DNA from 3 places in the Terrabacter sp. LjRoot27 genome. Region 1 is predicted to be linked to each of the others. Evidence: riboswitches for the same ligand, from Rfam matches in the RefSeq annotation. Region 1 holds a riboswitch; each other region holds the start of a gene.
The links. Region 1 has a riboswitch for S-adenosylmethionine ahead of metX (homoserine O-acetyltransferase MetX). Riboswitches for the same ligand answer to the same signal wherever they lie in the genome.

Region 1 (2,255 bases):
CCTGCTCCGACGACGTCGCCGTGCTGCTCGAGCTCCTGCTCGGGCCGGACGTGCGCATGGCCCCGGCCTCGGGCGATCTCGACGACGTCCCGTGGCCGTCCGGGCGGACCGGTGGTGGTGGGGCGACAGGCCGCGGGGTAGGCGCCGACGTCGGGGCCCGACTGCCCGACCCCGACCGTGACGCCCTGCGCGCCCTGCGCGAGCTGCTGGCCCGCGAGGCCGCTGCGGCTGGGACGGGTCCCGGTGGGGACGGCAGCGAGCACGCCGACGAGGAGGGTGACGAGGTGCCCGAGAGTGACGCTTTCGCGGCCCGCCGCGCACTGGACGAGCGAGACGAGCTCGGGGAGATGGACGAGCTGGACGAGCTGGACGCGCTCGACGCGCTCGCCGGCCTGCTCGAGCGGGTCGAGCGCGAGGCGTGGGACGGCATCGACGGGCCGGCAGGCGAGCCCGGCTGGGACGACTGGGACGGGGCCGCGACGCCCCGGTTGCTCCTGTCGCGCCTCGAGCAGGTGTGTCGCCTCACCCCGGCGGCCCACGCTGCTCCGCTGCTGTCGGTCGTCGCCTCGCTCGCCTGGTGGTGCGGCGACGGCGCGCGTGCCGGTGTCGCGGTCGACCACGCCCTGGCGCTCGAGCCGGACCACTCGCTGGGCACGCTCGTGCGAGACGCGCTCGACCACGGCCTCCGGCCCCGCCGGTGTGCCTGACCCAGCCGCGCTCGACCACGGCCTCCGGCCCCGCCGGTGTGCCTGACCCAGCCGCGCTCCGGCGTGGCGGGTCCGCGGCGCGGGAGTCCATGTCGTGGACCGGTCGATCTCGTCGGGCGGAGGCCTCGCGTATGGTTGGACCAGGTCATGAGTACCAGCGACAAGCCCCGGCTCGCTGGTCGGCAACCCTCCTTCGCGGTGGGGTGCCCCGGGTGAGGACCAGGCCGCACCTGTCCCCGGGTGTGCGCAAGCGCGAGGACCGAGGAGTACCCCGATGACCGTCACCCACCGGAAGCAGAGCACGCGCCGACCCGCGCGGCTCGCGACCGCTGGCACCGGCCAGACCGGCGACGCAGCAGCAGCGCCCGCCCGTGCAGCGACGAGCCACGTCGACCCGATGACCCCGGGGCCGCGCCGGCCCGACGGCGCCTGGCGCGACGGGGACCCCGTCGGTCGGCGCCAGTTCGCCGACATCGGCGAGGTGGAGCTCGAGCGCGGGGGCATGCTGCCCGACGTCCGCATCGCCTACGAGACGTGGGGCCGGCTCAACGACGCCGGCGACAACGTCATCCTCGTCGAGCACGCACTGACCGGCGACAGCCACGTCATCGGCGAGGCCGGTGACGGACACGCCTCGCCCGGCTGGTGGAACGCCCTCATCGGCCCCGGCGGCCCGGTCGATCCCGACCGATGGTTCGTCATCGCGTCCAACGTCCTCGGCGGCTGCCAGGGCAGCACCGGCCCCGCGAGCCCCGCACCCGACGGTCGGCCGTGGGGGAGCAGGTTTCCCTACGTCACGGTCCGCGACCAGGTCGCCGTCGAGCGCCGCCTCCTCGACGGGCTCGGCATCCGCCGCCTCGCAGCCGTCGTCGGCGGGTCGATGGGCGGGATGCGCGCGGTGGAGTGGGCCGTGTCGCACCCCGACGACGTCGACCGCTGCATCGTGCTCGCGTCGACCGCGTACGCCACCGCCGACCAGATCGCCTGGTGCCAGCCGCAGCTGCTCGCGATCCGCAACGACCCGGACTTCGCCGGGGGCGACTACTACGAGGGCCACGCGCGTCCCGACACCGGCCTGGGCCTCGCCCGGCGCATCGCCCACATCACCTACCGCACCGAGACCGAGCTCGGCTCGCGCTTCGGACGCGAGGCCCAGCTCGGCGAGGACCCGCTGCGTGCGGGTGACCGCGGACGGTTCGCCGTCGAGTCCTACCTCGACCACCACGCAGGCAAGCTGGCCCGGCGTTTCGACGCGAACTCCTACGTCGTGCTGACCGAGGCGATGAACTCCCACGACGTCGGGCGCGACCGCGGCGGTCTCGAGGCCGCCCTCGAGCGCGTGCGCGCCGACTGCACGATCGTCTCGGTCGACACCGACCGCCTCTACCCGCCCCGGCTCTCGGACGAGCTTCACGCGGCCCTTCCCGGGTCGCGGCGCGCGCACATCACCTCCGAGTTCGGGCACGACGGCTTCCTCATCGAGGAGGACCAGGTGGGTCGCATCGTCCGCGACGCGCTCGAGCGCCGTCGCGACTGAACCCTTCTGCG
Region 2 (2,255 bases), 310 kb from region 1:
GACGCCGGTCGCGAGCGCGATCTCCTCGGTGACGACCCGCTCGGGAGAGACCCGCGAGGACGCCCGGGCGGCGGCACCGGCGGGCAGGGCCTGGATCTGCTGGGCCTCGATGGTGGCCAGTGCGCCGTACGCGGCGAGCAGGTCGGCCTCGAGGCGGGCCTTGGCGACCTCGAGCGCCTGGATCTCGGCGAGCACCCGCTCCCCGGCCCGCGCCAGCCCCTCGAGCGCCGCCGCCGCTCGGGCCCGCCCGCGCCCCGCGCGCAGCTGCGTGAGGACCGGGTCGAGGACGGGGTCGAGGGTGCGCGCCCAGTGGTCCGGGTCGGAGGACCATCGGGCACGCAGCACCGGCCAGGGCCCTCCCGAGCGCACAGCGGAGGTCTCGGCCGGCGACGGGGTGAACGGCACGGTGACCCTCCTCTCGACGCTCGTTCCCTTCACTCGATTAGAACACGTGTTCGAAAGACTCGCAAGACCCGCTGGCTCATCTGTGGACAACGAACTCCTCTGCCCTGCAAGCGATCCCACCCGAGCCGGCACTTCCCAACACGCGCCAGGCGCCCACACCGGTGACGACGCGTCCACGATGAGGACACGCCCTCCCACGTGGCGGACACGCATACGTACACTCGCCGGTAGGTCATGAGCGCCAGCGACAAGCCCCGGCTCGCTGGCCGGCAACCCTCCAACCGCGGTGGGGTGCCCCGGGTGAGGACCTGGCCCGTCGACGCCACCCGGCGCGCGGGCAAGCGCGGAGAGCCTCTCTCCCGCACCGACCCGTCGGTGCACGGGGCCCGGTGACACGGGACCCCGGTCAGCGACACGACCCAGGAAGAGCAGGACGACCGATGACCGAGCCCAACTGGTCCTTCGAGACCAAGCAGATCCACGCCGGCCAGGCCCCCGACAGCGCCACCGGAGCCCGCGCGCTGCCGATCTACCAGACGACGAGCTACGTCTTCAACGACACCGACCACGCCGCGAACCTCTTCGGGCTCAAGGAGTTCGGCAACATCTACACCCGCTTGATGAACCCGACGACCGACGTCGTCGAGCAGCGCATCGCGGCGCTCGAGGGTGGCGTCGGCGCCCTGCTCGTCGCCTCGGGCCAGGCGGCCGAGACCCTCGCCGTGCTCAACATCGCGGAGGCCGGCGACCACGTCGTCGTCTCCCCCAGCCTCTACGGCGGCACCTTCAACCTCTTCAAGCACACGCTGCCCAAGTTCGGCATCGAGGTCGGCTTCGTCGAGGACCCGACGTCGATCGACTCGTGGCGCGCTGCCATCCGGCCCAACACGAAGCTCCTCTTCGGCGAGACCATCGCCAACCCCAAGAGCGAGATCCTCGACATCGAGGCCGTCGCGGCCCTCGCGCACGAGCACGGGGTCCCGCTCGTCGTCGACAACACCGTCGCGACGCCCTACCTCATCCGCCCGATCGAGTGGGGAGCCGACGTCGTCGTGCACTCCGCGACGAAGTACCTCGGCGGCCACGGCACCTCGATCGCCGGTGTCATCGTCGACGCGGGCACCTTCGACTTCGGAGCCGACCCGGAGAAGTTCCCCAACTACAACACGCCGGAGGAGAGCTACCACGGGCTCGTCTTCGCCCGCGACCTCGGCGTCGGCAGCCCCCTCGGGGCCAACCTCGCCTTCATCCTCAAGGCGCGCGTCCAGCTGCTGCGCGACCTCGGCCCCGCCGCGTCGCCCTTCAACGCGTTCCTCATCGCCCAGGGCATCGAGACGCTGTCGCTGCGCATCGAGCGCCACCTCGAGAACGCCCACAAGGTCGCAGCCTTCCTCCAAGGGCACGACCAGGTCGAGAAGGTCGTGTGGGCGTCCTTGCCGGACAGTCCTTTCCACGCCCTGGCGGAGAAGTACACGCCTCGCGGCGCGGGTGCCGTGCTCTCCTTCGAGATCGCGGGCGGCCTCGAGGCGGGCAAGAAGTTCGTCGAGGCGCTGACCCTGCACAGCCACGTCGCCAACATCGGTGACGTGCGCTCGCTCGTCATCCACCCCGCGTCGACGACGCACTCCCAGGGCCCGGACGAGGACCGTCTGGCCGCCGGCGTGACCCCGGGCCTCGTGCGCCTCTCGGTCGGCATCGAGCACATCGACGACATCGTCGCCGACCTCGAGCAGGGCTTCACGGCCGCCAAGGTCTGACGCACCGACGGGCCGGGCCCGATATCGGGATGAAGCGGATCGGCATGGCTGGCACGATGGCAGCCATGCCGATCCGCTACCCCGCCCCGCTGC
Region 3 (2,255 bases), 990 kb from region 1:
CCGCATGCGGGTCGGGATCATGTTGACCGGCGTCGCCGTGATGACGAGCAGGCCGAAGAGCCCGAGCAGGATGAGCAGGACGAGCGCCCCGTAGGTCGAGACGGCCGCCGCGAGGGGGCTCGACGCGAGGAAGCCGAGGATGCCACCGGCGGCGCGCATGCCGTCGGCGCCGTCGGGCGGGTTGGGGATGCCGTCGGCGAGGTGCGACAGACCGCACGCGGCGAAGGTCAGGGCGATGGTGCCGACGACGATGCGGTTGGTCGCCGCGTCGTCCTGGGGGGCGCGCAGCATGCGCAGGCCGAGCGCGAGCAGCACGAGCGGGACGGCGTACGCGACGCGGCCGAAGGTGCCGGCGAAGACGGCGTGCACGACCTGGCCGAAGGTGCCGGAGACGCCCCACCACTCACGGGCGGCGACGACGACGGCGAGCGCGATGAGGGCGAAGCCGATGCCGTCGCGACGGTGCTCGGGCTCGAGGTCGGCGGCGCTGTGGCCGACGCGGCGCACCGCTCCCCCGGCCATGTGCGAGACCCCCATCCACGTGTTGCGCATCGCGCCGAGCGGGAAGGGGAGGCCTCCGCCCCGGGTCTTGGACGCCGTCTTGGCGGCGGGCTTGCGGGCAGCGGGCTTGCGCTGCGCCGGCCTACCACCGCGTGCTGCCGGAGGGCGTGACGAGGCGCTGCCCGCGGATCCCTTGGCGCGGGTGGCCGCGGCGGAGCTCGAGCGCTGGCTGGTGGACGGACGTGACGCCATGCTGGCACCGTACGTCAACGCACCGATGAACTCACGCGTCACACGCGCAACAGGACCGATCAGTCGGACAGCGCTCTCCAGGGCTCACAGGGCTCTCGTATGCCGTGGGCGCACCTCCCGCGCACCGTGGGGACCGTCGTCGGGTGCCGTGGGCGCACCTCCCGCGCACCGTGGGGACCGTCGTCGGGTGCCGCGGGCGCACCTCGGGCCGGGCGGCGTCTCAGATCGCGACACCCGGGGAGCGACCGGTGGACAGCCGGCGACCGTCCCGCCTATGGTCTTGCGCAGGTCATGAGTGCCAGTGACAAGCCCCGGCTCGCTGGCCAGCAACCCTCCTCCGCGGTGGGGTGCTCCGGGTGACGACCAGGCCGCCCTCGGTCCGCATGCGTCCTCGAGGTCGGCAAGCGCGGACCTGCACGAGGTGGGTCCCATGACCCAGGAGCACTCCCATGTCGGTCCTTCCCTCGACGCACCCCGCCGCCTCCCTCTGTGGAGGCTCCCCCGCACCGCTCGTGCGCACCCGCGCCCTGCACGTCGTGCCGGAGGCGCGCACGCTGCCCACCGTCGTCGGCGCGGGACTGCGCGTGCCCACGCTGCACGGCGACACGGCATACGCCAACCTCGACCACGCGGCCTCGACGCCGGCGCTCGAGACGGTCAAGGGGGCCGTCGACCGTGCCCTCGAGACCTACTCCTCCGTCCACCGGGGCGCCGGCTTCGCCTCGCGGCTGACGAGCGCGTGGTACGAGCAGGCCCGCGCGGAGGTCGCCTCCTTCGTCGGCGCGCGCGAGGGCGACTCGGTCGTCTTCACCCGGACGACGACCGACTCCTGGGCGCTGCTGAGCAAGGCGCTGCCGAGCCGCACGACGGTCTTCGTCTTCGGCACCGAGCACCACTCGACCCTGCTGCCGTGGGGCCGCTTCCGCACCGTGCGCCTCCCCGTCCCGCAGACGGTCGAGGACGCGCACGCCCTGCTCGAGGAGGCACTGGCCGACCACCCGTCGCGCCACCGCCTCGTCGTCGTCGCGGCCGCCTCGAACGTCACGGGTGAGGTCTGGCCCGTCGAGCGCTTCGCCGCGCTGGCCCACGCGCACGGAGCCCGGATCGCCGTCGACGCGGCCCAGCTCTCGGCGCACCGCACCATCGACCTCGCCGCGTGGGACGCCGACTACGTCGCGTTCTCGGGGCACAAGACGTACGCCCCCTACGGCGCAGGCGTCCTCGCCGGGCGCTCCGACTGGCTCGACGCCGGCAACCCCTACCTGCTCGGCGGCGGCGCGACGCGCTCGGTGACCGAGGACGGCACGACGTGGGCGACCGGCCCGGCCCGCCACGAGGGCGGCAGCCCCAACGTCATCGGCGCCATCGCGCTCGCCGCGGCGTGCTCGACGATCAGCCGCCACCGCGAGGCGATCGAGGAGCACGAGACCCGCCTGCTCGAGCGGCTGCGCACCGGCCTCGACGACGTCGCAGGCGTCGAGGTCCTCTCGATCTTCGGCGAC

Region 2: linked by a shared signal. The riboswitch ahead of ACSQ2D_RS14365 (bifunctional o-acetylhomoserine/o-acetylserine sulfhydrylase) and the one ahead of metX (homoserine O-acetyltransferase MetX) in region 1 are both predicted to bind S-adenosylmethionine.
Region 3: linked by a shared signal. The riboswitch ahead of ACSQ2D_RS08325 (aminotransferase class V-fold PLP-dependent enzyme) and the one ahead of metX (homoserine O-acetyltransferase MetX) in region 1 are both predicted to bind S-adenosylmethionine.

The regions. Positions count from the first base shown of each region.
Region 1 is NZ_CAXUSS020000001.1:2,775,903-2,778,157, reverse strand. Features, by position in the region: gene ACSQ2D_RS12965 (DUF4192 domain-containing protein) at 1-707, shown strand, start outside; SAM riboswitch class IV at 851-966, shown strand; gene metX (homoserine O-acetyltransferase MetX) at 982-2,244, shown strand.
Region 2 is NZ_CAXUSS020000001.1:3,088,179-3,090,433, forward strand. Features, by position in the region: gene ACSQ2D_RS14360 (HNH endonuclease signature motif containing protein) at 1-405, opposite strand, end outside; SAM riboswitch class IV at 636-755, shown strand; gene ACSQ2D_RS14365 (bifunctional o-acetylhomoserine/o-acetylserine sulfhydrylase) at 846-2,162, shown strand; gene ACSQ2D_RS14370 (LD-carboxypeptidase) at 2,207-2,255, shown strand, end outside.
Region 3 is NZ_CAXUSS020000001.1:1,785,957-1,788,211, reverse strand. Features, by position in the region: gene ACSQ2D_RS08330 (DNA translocase FtsK 4TM domain-containing protein) at 1-753, opposite strand, end outside; SAM riboswitch class IV at 1,041-1,166, shown strand; gene ACSQ2D_RS08325 (aminotransferase class V-fold PLP-dependent enzyme) at 1,203-2,255, shown strand, end outside.